One region of the Lysinibacillus phoenicis genome, then DNA from elsewhere that is predicted to be linked to it. Evidence: riboswitches for the same ligand, from Rfam matches in the RefSeq annotation. Region 1 holds a riboswitch; each other region holds the start of a gene.
The links. A riboswitch is a leader RNA that binds a small molecule or an ion and turns the genes downstream of it on or off. The one in region 1 is predicted to bind cobalamin.
Positions count from the first base shown of each region.

Region 2: it holds a riboswitch for cobalamin, as region 1 does, so the genes downstream of both, cobT (nicotinate-nucleotide--dimethylbenzimidazole phosphoribosyltransferase) here and ABC382_RS18115 (FecCD family ABC transporter permease) in region 1, are expected to answer to the same signal.
Region 3: it holds a riboswitch for cobalamin, as region 1 does, so the genes downstream of both, ABC382_RS05665 (ribonucleoside-diphosphate reductase subunit alpha) here and ABC382_RS18115 (FecCD family ABC transporter permease) in region 1, are expected to answer to the same signal.

Region 1 is NZ_JBDFMP010000002.1:3,327,920-3,332,126, forward strand. It holds gene ABC382_RS18095 (HAMP domain-containing sensor histidine kinase) at 1-62, shown strand, start outside; gene ABC382_RS18100 (response regulator transcription factor) at 34-726, shown strand; gene ABC382_RS18105 (YdhK family protein) at 768-1,337, opposite strand; gene ABC382_RS18110 (biotin transporter BioY) at 1,460-2,056, opposite strand; cobalamin riboswitch at 2,200-2,388, shown strand; gene ABC382_RS18115 (FecCD family ABC transporter permease) at 2,533-3,579, shown strand; gene ABC382_RS18120 (heme ABC transporter ATP-binding protein) at 3,585-4,207, shown strand, end outside.
Region 2 is NZ_JBDFMP010000002.1:1,643,308-1,647,514, forward strand. It holds gene ABC382_RS09915 (methionine gamma-lyase family protein) at 1-307, opposite strand, end outside; gene ABC382_RS09920 (trimeric intracellular cation channel family protein) at 649-1,254, shown strand; gene cobT (nicotinate-nucleotide--dimethylbenzimidazole phosphoribosyltransferase) at 1,308-2,363, opposite strand; cobalamin riboswitch at 2,453-2,628, opposite strand; gene ABC382_RS09930 (DMT family transporter) at 2,670-3,524, opposite strand; gene ABC382_RS09935 (hypothetical protein) at 3,783-4,178, shown strand.
Region 3 is NZ_JBDFMP010000002.1:845,316-849,522, reverse strand. It holds gene ABC382_RS05680 (bifunctional adenosylcobinamide kinase/adenosylcobinamide-phosphate guanylyltransferase) at 1-337, shown strand, start outside; gene ABC382_RS05675 (ECF transporter S component) at 369-863, shown strand; gene ABC382_RS05670 (hypothetical protein) at 860-1,543, shown strand; cobalamin riboswitch at 1,653-1,842, shown strand; gene ABC382_RS05665 (ribonucleoside-diphosphate reductase subunit alpha) at 2,006-4,207, shown strand, end outside.

The DNA.
Region 1 (4,207 bases):
CTTTTGAATTATTGTTTAAGGGAGTAGAAGCGAATGAAGACTATTTTATGCATAGACGATGAGCCAAGAATGTTAGATTTATTGACCCTTTACTTAGAGCCTACTTTTCATTGTAGAGCCATGTCGTCCGTTCTAGAAGGACTCGATTATTTAGAAGAAGAGCATGTGGATTTAGTTCTGTTGGATATTATGATGCCGGAGATGGATGGGTGGCAAGCTTGCCAGGAAATTAGGAAGTTTTGGGATGTGCCTATTATTATGCTTACGGCAAAAGGAGAGCATGCTGATATTGTAAAAGGCTTAAACATGGGTGCTGATGATTATATTTTAAAGCCTTTTGATGAGGAAGAGTTATTAGCGCGTATACATGCGGTATTAAGAAGGGCGAAAATAGATGAAAAAGTTATATGCTTTGAGGGGCTACGATTAGATAAGGAAGCGTTTGAACTTTATTTTCAACAAAAGGCAATCTCATTAACACCAAAGGAATTTTCCATGCTAGCCTTATTTTTAAATCATCAAAATAAAGTATTTTCCAGAGAACATCTTATCAACACAGTTTGGGGATATAATGTAATGATTGAAGATCGTACGATTGATTCACATGTGCGTAATTTACGAGAAAAATTAAGAAAAAGCGGCTTCCCTGCGGATGATTATTTACAAACAGTATGGGGTATCGGTTATAAATGGCATAAGTCCGCAACACTTGAACATAAAAACTAGAAAACAACCTCTACCATACCTACTGGGAGAGGTTGTTTAAATTATTTTGAAGTTAACTCTTCTTCTGTTACCCATTTATGATTTTTTACTGCCTCACCATTTAAAGTGGAAGTGTAATCCACCATATAAACAGTTGTTTGTACAGCCTCTTCAATATGGACAAGCGCATTTTCCATACCTTCCATATGCGCTGCATCCGTTTTTACTTCTGTACCAGGAGCCAGAGGTGCTTCTTCGGGATCAATTAATTCTTCGTGAATGACCCACTTATGATTTTTAACAGGTTCTTCACCTGTAGTTGGTTCATAGGAAATAACATAAGCAGTCGTATCATAGGCCCCGACTATTTCTGCTTCTGCACCTTTCATACCGTCCATATGCCCGTTCGTAATAATAGCTGTACTTCCTACAGGAAACTTCGGATTTTCAGCAATTTTTAATGTAGCTGGTACTTCGCCTGAACTTGAATGGTTCATTGTCGAATGATCCATTTCTTCAGTCGTATGATTAGATGTAGACGCAGGCTTCGTTTGATCCTCCGTACAAGCAGATAAAGTAAGTAAAGCTAATACTGATAGTAGTGCCATTGACCATTTTTGTTTGAATATCATGTCATATCCTCCTCACTATTTGCTAATACTGTAGCAAATAAATGTGCAGAAATAATGGACATGATCTACTACCAAAAATCAAATCACATCTTTCATCTAACAAGAAAGATGTGAGGAATTATTTATTGAATGGGCATGATTTTCAATGTTTTTTGTAATCGATAGGCGAAGATGCCAGCGAAAATCGCTAAGATAAAATCTTTTGGTAGTGGGGGGATCATCCAGAGCCAAGCTAGTTTATATGAAAAGACCTCTGGTGCACTTGCCCATAGTTTGTAGGCAAAATACATCCAATTTGTCCCTAGGAAATAATTAAGCGCAGTTGCGATTAACGCTGCCGCAATATAGCTTTTCTTTGTTGCACTTCGTTCTACAATTAGTCCTGCAACAAATGCTGCTCCAATAAATGTAATAATAAACCCAAAGGTAGGGCTTAAAATTTGTCCAACTCCCCCACCAAAACGAGCAAAAACAGGCGCTCCTGCTAATCCTATGCACATATAAACTGTACAGGCGAGCGCACCCTTTCTGCTACCAAGAACCAGTCCTGCTAAAATAGCAAAAAACGTTTGTAGTGTAATCGGTACACCACCCACCATCATAAATGGGGCAAAGGAGGTAATATTAGCCCCTATCATCATAAGTGTTGAGAATAACCCAATATAGGTAATGTCAATAGTTCTTAATTTATGATGACTCTGTTGTGTAGCAGTAGCCATAAATTTCACCTCGTTATAAACCTTCTTACTGCTAGTGTAAAAAACGAATATAATTGTGTCAACCTTATTATAGTTTTAAGTTAACTCAATTATAGTGTAGACTAACTAATTATAAAAATGTATGATAGAATCGTCACAATTTTATAACTTTAAGTACTATTGGTGTGATATTTTTTGAATGTCACTTAAAAGGGAAGTCGGTGGAAGTCCGACGCTGTCCCGCAACTGTAACGAGGAGTCTTATAATATTTTTTGCCACTGTGTTAGTATGGGAAGGCCATTATAGGATGCTGATTCGAAGCCAGGAGACCTGCCATTAGTAATACCTGTAATGCCCACGAGGATGCAAGCAATTACGGACAATAGCTGGATATTTTCTGACTTTGTTTAATCTAGGGTATTTCTATGCGTATTTTCGTATGGAATACCTTTTTTTATTGCTTCATCCATCAATACTTAGTAGGAGCTTTAAACGGATGAATAAAAAATTTATGTTTTTTTCCTTAATACTTTTCTTCGTATTAATCGTTTCTATGACAATAGCCGTTATGGTTGGGTCTGTATCAGTTACACCCTTCTATGTATGGAAAGTTATTCTTTCTAAAATCCCCATTATACAAAATGGCATAGAGCAAGACTGGAGTCGCTCACAGGAAATCATTATTTGGCAAATAAGAGCACCACGTGTTTTACTCGCAGCTATTGTTGGAGCTGGTCTAGCTATTGCTGGGGCAGCAATTCAGGCACTTGTGAGAAATTCCATTGCTGACCCTTATATATTAGGGATTTCGTCAGGTGCAGCTGTTGGAGCGACCTCAGTAATTATTTTAGGTGCCTTTTCATTTTTAGGAATCTATGCTCTTTCTGTATCTGCATTTTTAGGGTCATTACTTGCCATTGCGCTCGTATTTTTCTTATCACGAGTTGGTGGTCGTGTCTCAATTTTTCGCTTGTTATTGGCGGGGATGGCTGTGTCCTTTATTTTAACGGCCGTTTCCAATTTCATTTTGATGATGTCGAAACAAGAAGGGGCTTTAAAGGCTGTTATGTTTTGGATGCTAGGGAGTCTAGCTGGAGCCAAGTGGAATAATATTGTAATCCCGGCTTTCATATTCTTCCTCGTATTTGGGCTACTATGGCTACACTATCGAAATTTAAATTTATTATTACTAGGGGAAGAGGCAGCTGTAACGTTAGGGGTTAATTTACAGCAATTTCGTATTCAGCTCATTTTACTTGTTTCGTTGTTAACTGGTGTACTTGTCGCAGTCAGTGGCTCTATTGGATTTGTGGGATTAATCATTCCACATATCGTTCGGTTAATTGTGGGGTCAAACTATAAATATGTGATACCTATTAGTGCTTTAATTGGAGGAATCTTTTTAGTGTGGGCAGATGCTTTTGCCCGAATAATCATCGCACCTCAAGAAATGCCAATTGGTATTATAACGGCCTTTTGTGGAGGACCATTTTTTATTTGGCTACTCCGTCGTAACAATTATTCTTTCGGTGAAGGAGACTAACTTATATGACATTAGAAGCAAAGCAGCTATCATTCTCCATTTACGATGAGCGTATACTACATGAAGTAAGTATTCAAATAAAAGAAAAACAACTTGTTGGACTCATTGGCCCTAATGGTAGCGGCAAATCCACATTGCTAAAAAATATGTATCGTCTGCTAAAACCGGAAAGTGGTACGGTATTATTAAACGAACAAGATATTTTAAAGCAATCAAGTAAATCGATTGCTAAAAATTTAGCCGTTGTTAGTCAAGAAACACCTGTTTTATTTGACTTCACAGTACATGATTTAGTCAGTATGGGAAGAACGCCACATAAAAAACTATTGGAGCTTGATCAAGAACAAGATTTCCGAATTGTGGCAGATGCTCTTCTACAAACTGGTATTTCACATTTGGAGAAACGAAGCTTTAGCTCTCTTTCCGGTGGAGAGAAAAAGCGCGTAATGGTTGCACGTGCTCTGGCACAACAAGCTAAGGTATTGATATTAGATGAGCCGACGAATCATTTAGATATACAGCATCAACTCCAGCTTATGGACTTAATTCAAACTCTACATTTAACTGTAGTCGCGGCTTTACATGACTTAAATATCGCAGCAATGTACTGTGATCAAATTTACGTTTT
Region 2 (4,207 bases), 1.7 Mb from region 1:
CACCGAATAGACTAAGCGTGATCGCATGTGTTCCGGAAATGATTTGTGGTCGTACAATGGCAGCCTCTGCACCGAATACTTCCGCATAAACACGCTCTAGATTATCGCGTCCCTCATCATCATAGCCATAGCCGTTTGATGGATGTAAATGATAATCACTTACTTGATGCTTTCTGAAAGCTGCTAGCACCTTCTGTTGATTATAAAATGCCATTTCTTCGACCTTTGCATGATAAGGTCGAACTCGCTCCTCTATTTGTGCTGCTAATGATAGCGTTTGTACTGATAAGTTAGATGTAAACGTCATTCTTTTCTTCTCCATTTCACCGTTGTCCCGCATTTCAATCAGTAAGATTTTTATGATCTAAATTGAACTAACTCTCTCTAGAATTTGCTAATCAACTACTGGTATATCAACGCTCATGACAGATCTTTTTCTTTATTTCATTATCATCTTAACAATTTGTATGTGTACCTGCAAAACTTGCCTATTGTTTCTAAGCGCATTTTACGCTAAGCTAATGTGCGGACTTGTTTCAAGAAGCGTGTTTAATGACTGAATTTGGCTCATAAATCCATAGATTTTGTTACAAGAAAAGTCTTTTAACATAAAAAGAAGTTTATTTATTAATAGAAGGGGTGAAAGGAATGGCTTGGGAGGTTTTTAGTATTATCGGAACAATTGCCTTTGCTATTTCTGGGGCAATTATTGCCATGGAAGAAGAATACGATTTATTCGGCGTCTATATACTCGGAATTGTAACTGCTTTTGGCGGAGGGGCTATTCGAAATTTACTTATTGGACTACCTGTCACGACCTTATGGGGGCAGGATATGATGTTTCAAATTGCGTTAGCAGCGATTACTATATTTTTTATTTTCCCTCATCATTTGATTCAGCATTGGCATCGTTGGGGTAACTTCACAGATGCGATTGGCTTATCAGCATTTGCAATTCAAGGTGCGTTGTATGCCGTGAAACTAGATATGCCTATTAGTGCTGTGATAGTAGCTGCTGTCTTAACTGGTTCGGGTGGCGGCATTGTGCGTGATTTATTGGCTAGACGTAAACCATTAGTTCTACGAGATGAGGTGTATGGTGTTTGGGCTGCACTTGCAGGGCTAATTATTGGATTTGAAGTGTTTACAGGAGACATCTTCCTTTATATTTTATTCGCCATCATCACAGTGTTACGCATTCTTTCCTATATGATGAAATGGCGTTTGCCTTTACGTAAGCTAAATCGAGCATAATGAGTGGGGAATAAGCCCAAATAGTATTGGAACTATACAGGCTTATTCCTTTTTTATTTAGCTAATAGTTGCATCGCTTCCTCTAACGTCACCATATTGTTCATCATGGAGCAGGCTGCATCTAAAATGGGAAAAGCTAAGGCGGCACCAGAGCCTTCTCCTAAGCGCATGTTCATATGTAGCATTGGTTCAATGCCGAGTAACGCTGCGGCAATTTTAGCACCCGGTTCCTCTGAAGCATGGGAAGGGATAATATAATCTTTTACTTTCGGTTCAAGCTTATATGCGATAAGTGCGGCAATAGTTGAAATAAAACCATCAATCACAACCGGCTTACGATGGACAGCTGCCCCTAGTATGATACCAGCCATGGCCCCTATCTCTAAGCCCCCGACTTTAGCTAATACATCTAAACCGTCTTGAGGGTCTGGTTGATTGACCTCAATAGCTTTTTTAATAACCGCTGCTTTATGAGCAATGCCACCATTGCCTACACCTGCCCCAAACCCTGTTACTTCAATTGGATCACATCCAGTCAATACAGCTAAAATAGCAGCACTAGGTGTTGTATTACCAATGCCCATTTCACCTGTGCCAAGTACATTAGCCCCTTTTGCTATTTCCTCTGTCGCCACATGAATTCCTACTTCAATTGCTTGAATGGCTTCCTCTTTAGACATGGCAGGTCCTTTTGCAATATTGTCTGTACCGTACTTTATTTTATTGATGATGACACCTGCACCGTGTGGAATCTCTTCTTTCACCCCTACATCTACTGTGACAACCTTGGCATTGGTAATGTTTGCAATTGCACAAACGCCTGTACCACCTTGAGGGAAATTTAATGTTTGAAAGACCGTAACATCTTGTGGATTCGTGGTTACACCTTCTTCACAAACACCGTGATCAGCAGCACAGACAATAATGACCTTTTTATCAACGAGCGGATATAATTGTCCAGTTATCCCAGAAAGCTGCACAGCAATGGACTCTAGTTTTCCTAAACTACCAGGGGGCTTACAGAGAGCATCTATACGCTTTCTTGCTTGCTCCCTCGTTTTCATGTCAGCACCTTGGATGTTTTGTAACGTGTTTTGTAGTAATTGCATGATAATTTCTCCTTTCCTTTTAAGACAAAAAGAAAAAGCCTGTAGTTTATCGTCACAACAAATAAACTACAGACTTTTCCATCATCCATACCTTTTAAAGCAAATAGGCAGGTCTCCTGGCTCAAGTTCAGCATTCCACAGCACCTTCCCAGCAACGCGCTAGTGGTATTTACTATAGAACTCCCTTATACAGTGGCGGGTCCGCTAAAGATTTTCACTTTATTCCCTATTCTCCCCTTTGGGCACCTAATGCTTTTATTAAATTACTTTAAATCTACGACAGCTTATTCTTCCTGTCAAACCCTTTTACACTTTTTCGATTTCACTTTGTAATGTGGAGCCTAATAGGAGAATGGCTCCTATTAGTTGTAGCAGCGTCATTTTTTCTCCAATAATCATCGTGGAGATCACTAATGATGTCAGTGGATCAATATAGCTAAGAATAGCTATACTTTGACCTTTTAGCTGTGACATGCCTAAAAAGAATAAATAAAACCCTATACCTGCATGGACAATGCCCAATACGATGAGTAATAGAATAGAAGCAAAATTTATTTGCATCACCTGAAAACCCGTCGTTCCTACAATATAGAGGCTGAGGAAAAATGCAGCTAAACAGAGTTGGATAATCGTATTATGTGGTTCCTTTAACCCGCGAATATTTTTATTTGTAAATGTTAGTAGGGTGTAAAAGCATGCCGCAATCAGACCATAGACAATACCAATTAAGTGTCCACTATTTTCTGCGTTCTGACTTTGCATTATCAAAAAAAGACCGATAAGTGCTACACCAACATAAACTATTTTTCTTGCAACTAGCTTTTCTTTTAAAATAATAGGCGATAAACAGATGACCAATACGGGTGCAAAATAATAACTTAGGGCAGCATTAGCAATGGTCGTTTCCTTATACGCCTGAAATAAAAATATCCAATTTCCACATAAAGCAACACTTGAAATTAATAACGGCCATTTATTCAGGACAATAGCGCTTCTTGCAAAGCTTTCCTTTTTATAAATAAAAATTACTAGTAAAAAACAAGCACCAATGCCACTCATCCAAAAGGCAATCTCACTAGAAGCTAAAGGAATATACCTTGCAAAAACACCGACAGCACCAAAAATAACCATAGATAATACAAATGCTAATTTTCCGCTCATTAAAAATTCCTACTTTCTACGCATATAGTTTGAGCCTATACAGTAGAATCTAATAAGAATGAGCAATCAGTTATCGGATGCCTAAACAGTAGATTCTAATGTAAAGACATTGTTGGGGGTGCTATTGATCGAAACATACAAAATCCCTCCTTCATTTCATGTTATCATAACATATTTCTGAAAATTCAGGAGAGTTTGTCTTTGAAAAAATGAGGTAAATTATTCAATAATCTAAATGATGAAAAAGGAGAAGATACGATGAATGCAAAAGAATTAAGAAACGCCATTGCTGAAACATGTGAAACTCATGATAGCCTGTATGCCCAGCTCGTAAAACCAATTAATCAGTTATTAATGGACATCGACGCATCTATCAGCGAAGAAACAGCACATACAATTATAAAAAATTTAAAATTATTTCATAGCGGACATAAATACATTACGGAGTGTCACTTTGATGAAAGTGACAATTTTTTAAAGGATGGTATTGAGCTTCTCCAAAAGGGGGATCTTGCGAATGGTGCACTACAAGTTTACGGGGCTGGTTTGAACTTTGCCAGTTATGCTGCAAAGATTAAAGGACAAAAAAATGTGAATCTTTATAACAATTTTGCAGAAAACTTTGGTTACATTATGAATTCATTAAAAGAATAGAGCTAAAAAAGAAAGAGTAGGCACTCTTT
Region 3 (4,207 bases), 2.5 Mb from region 1:
GTATAAAGAGCGACAGGTCGCCCTTGTCGATGGCAATCTACCAGAGATCGCACCAGCCTGTGAAGTGCTAGTGATTAGAAATTTAGAAAACTGGTTGATGACTCAAAATCTAGAGGACGATGACCAAGTGGTTCAAGCGGTACTTGCAACCTTCAGGAGGCTTGAACAGCACTGTATGCTAGCGCTCATTGTTAACGATATGGGGCGCGGTGTTGTGCCAATAGACAAACAAGCGCGACTCTTACGCGATACATGTGGTCGTTTATATCAGGCTTTATTCATTGAAGCCGAGCAAGTTGTACGTATTTGGTACGGACTTGCCGAACAGCTGAAGTGAGGTAAACATACTACAGAAAAGAGGACATGGAATGGATCGACAAAGATTAAGGAATTGGATATTGACAGCAATGGTAGCAGCCATTTGTGCAGTAGGGGCAGTTATTAAGGTGCCGGCATTTATTTCGACTGCTGCACTCGACTCGGCTCCTGCCTTTTTGGGCGTAGTCTTTTTATCCCCATTTTTTGCAGGTCTTGCTGGATTTATCGGTCATTTTATTACAGCGTTGACTGCTGGATTTCCATTAGGACCACTACATCTTATCATCGCGATCGAAATGTTCATCGTCGTGTGGATCTTTGGCGTAATGCATAGAAAAGGTCTACATGTTTGGAAATGGCCAGTGGCACTCGTATTGAATGGCATTGTGGCACCATTACCGTTTTATTTTTTAATTAGCCCCGCCTTTTTCTGGGGTGCATTAGGTAGCATTCTTATGGCAACTGTTATTAACCTAGTCATTGTTGCAGTAGTGATGCCTGTTTTATCAAAGGTCTTTTTGCGTAAGGAAGGTCGCGTTCAATGAGAAATGCTATGAAAGTGGGCACGTTCATTGTGACAATGGATAATGCGGCAGCCATTGGGGAAAAGCCACAAGATGTAGTGTCAGCATCTGACCAACTAACAGCTTACATGACAGCACGTGTGACATTTTTAGAGCAGCTTGCGGCACAGGCATTACCTTGCCAAGTTTTACTCGCTAATTTCTCTGGTGATACGGCATGGACACGTTATGAAAGAGGTATTCAACAGGTGTTTGAGGAAACTGGTATAGCCTGTCCTGCAATCGCAGGAAGTACGGAATCGAATATGCCCACGCTACAGTCAGGTGTAGCCATTACGATGCTTGGGGAAATACAACAACGTCAACCATTTGACCATGAACAGCTCAGCTGGTACACTTATGGCTTGCCGCTTGTAGGGGAAGAAGTGTTAGCGCATCCAGAAGACGTTGCACAGCTTCAGCCCATTTTTCAGGCATGGCAGGCGGATATCGTGCAGCAAGTTTGGCCAGTCGGGTCAAAGGGGCTACAAGGCGAATTAGCGCGTCTTTTTGGACAGCAACAAGTTGAAAGTTCGCTTGATCTGACCAAATCAGCAGGTCCTTGTTCGGTCATTTTGCTTGGCATCGATCCTAAAAAAGAGCAGCAGGCACAAAATTTTTTCCAAAGAAATTTTGAAAAACTACGCAAAACTGCACCGTAATAGGGCTTGTTTCGAGCAAAAGGGCTGCCTTAAAAATCGCAAGGTACGAAACACCTATTGCAACACGAAACACAATATGTTAGATTTGTTTAGGAGTTAAAACACAATATATAGTATTTGGACAAGCGGTACCAATATGGTTTAAAAGGGAATTCGGAACAAGAGTCATCTTAAGCCGAAGCTGTCCCCGCAACTGTAAGTGCTGACAAATAATCAAGAGACCACTGTTGAAAAAACGGGAAGGTGATTATTTGGAGGAAGCATGAGCCAGGAGACCTGCCGAGATGTTCAAGACAGCAACACATTCTTCGGGGATTGAGAAGTGGAGGCGAGAGATTTGTTCACTTCTTTGTGTGCACGTCCTTCATTTCCATTTCCGATTTTACAGCGATCACGTAACCGATAGATGTTGCGTGATCGCTTTTTGTGTTGCTTGGAGAAAGAAAGGGAGAGAATGTGTACATGACAATTCAAATCGAACAGCAACTAGCTAAGTTAAAAAATAGTTACACGGAGGATGAACTTGAAAGCTTTGTAAGGTTATCGGATCGTTGGCTACGAAAAAACGACAATGCCACTTTTGAAGCATGGGCGGATGCGATGATTTTACAAACACTTAGCCTAATTGATGAGGAAGAGCCCTATTGGACATTTGTGGCTGCACACATTTATTTAGAAAAATTATACGATCAATTTGCAACGCGACGTGGCGTTTCACCAAAGGATGTTTATCAAGAATTTTCAGCTCATCTTGCACACTACACTGAAGCGGGCTTATATCATGAAAGCCTAACAACAAAATATAGTGAGCAGGAGCTTCAACAATTAGCCAGCTATTTAGAACCTAGTCGTGACGAGCTATTCACGTATATTGGCTTGAAGACATTAATGGATCGTTATGTTGTACGTGATTATACAAAAACACCTGTAGAGCTCCCACAAGAGCGTTGGATGGTCATAGCCATGACATTAATGCAGGATGAAACAGAAAATCGTCTAGAAAAAGTGCGAGAAGCTTACTGGGCGATGAGTAATTTATATATGACTGTTGCAACACCGACACTATCAAATGCTGGTAAGACACATGGTCAGCTTTCAAGTTGCTTCATCGATACAGTGGATGACAGCCTACAAAGCATTTACGATACGAATACGGATGTCGCAACATTGTCTAAATATGGTGGTGGTATAGGCGTTTACATGGGCAAAATTCGTAGCCGTGGCTCGTCCATTAAAGGCTTCAAAGGTGCATCAAGTGGTGTGCTACCGTGGATTAAGCAGCTCAATAATACGGCTGTCTCTGTCGATCAGCTAGGGCAACGTCAAGGAGCCATCGCGGTTTATCTTGATGTTTGGCATAAGGACGTCTTTACGTTTTTAGATTTACGCTTAAACAATGGTGATGAACGACTACGTGCCCATGATATTTTCACAGGGCTATGTTTACCAGATCTATTTATGGAAAAAGTAGAAGCCCGTGGAGAATGGCACTTATTTGATCCACATGAAGTACGTGAAGTGATGGGCTTCTCTTTAGAGGATTTCTACGATGAAACAAAGGGCAATGGCTCCTTCCGCACGAAATATGCAGCATGTATTGCTAATCCATTATTAAGCCGTGAAGTAGTACCAGCCATCGATATTATGAAGCGTATTATGCGCTCACAACTCGAAACTGGCGTTCCATTCATGTTTTACCGAGATGAAGTGAACCGCATGAATCCGAATAAGCATGAAGGAATGATTTATAGTTCGAATTTGTGTACAGAAATATTCCAGAATATGTCAGCGACGGAGTTTGAATCCATTACATTAGAAGACGATGTTATCGTGACTCGTCGCAAGCCTGGAGATTTTGTGGTTTGTAACTTGTCCTCTATTAATCTAGGAAGAGCCGTGCCTGCTAATGTCTTAGAGCGGTTAATTCCGATTCAAGTACGTATGCTTGATAATGTTATTGCGTTAAATACTATCCCTGTGAAACAAGCAGAGCGTACGAACCTACGCTACCGTGGTATTGGACTTGGCACATTTGGCTGGCATCATTTATTAGCCTTAAAGGAAATTCAGTGGGAATCAGATGAAGCTGTAGAATTTGCGGACAAGCTTTATGAGGACATCGCCTACCTAACAATTCGTGCCTCTAACGCTTTAGCAAGCGAAAAAGGAGCGTATCCATTATTCGAGGGCTCTGATTGGCAAACAGGTGCCTATTTTGAAAAGCGCGGCTATAATAGCGACAAATGGAATGCTTTACGTGAGGCAGTGGCGAAAGAGGGAATGCGAAATGGCTATGTTATGGCAGTAGCCCCTAACTCATCGACATCGATTCTAGCAGGAAGTACGGCGTCAATTGATCCGATTTTCCAAAAGAGCTACTCAGAAGAGAAGAAGGATTACAAAATTCCTGTAACGGTACCAGATTTATCACCCGTAACGACTTGGTACTATAAATCAGCTTATTTCATCGATCAAAATTGGACAATCAAACAAAATGCAGCCCGTGCTCGCCACATTGACCAAGGCATTTCACTAAATTTATATGTTCAAAATACGATTAAAGCAAAGGATTTACTGGCACTGCATATGAATGCTTGGGCAAGTGGTGTGAAAACGACCTATTATGTACGCTCCACATCAGTAGAATTATTAGAATGTGAGTCT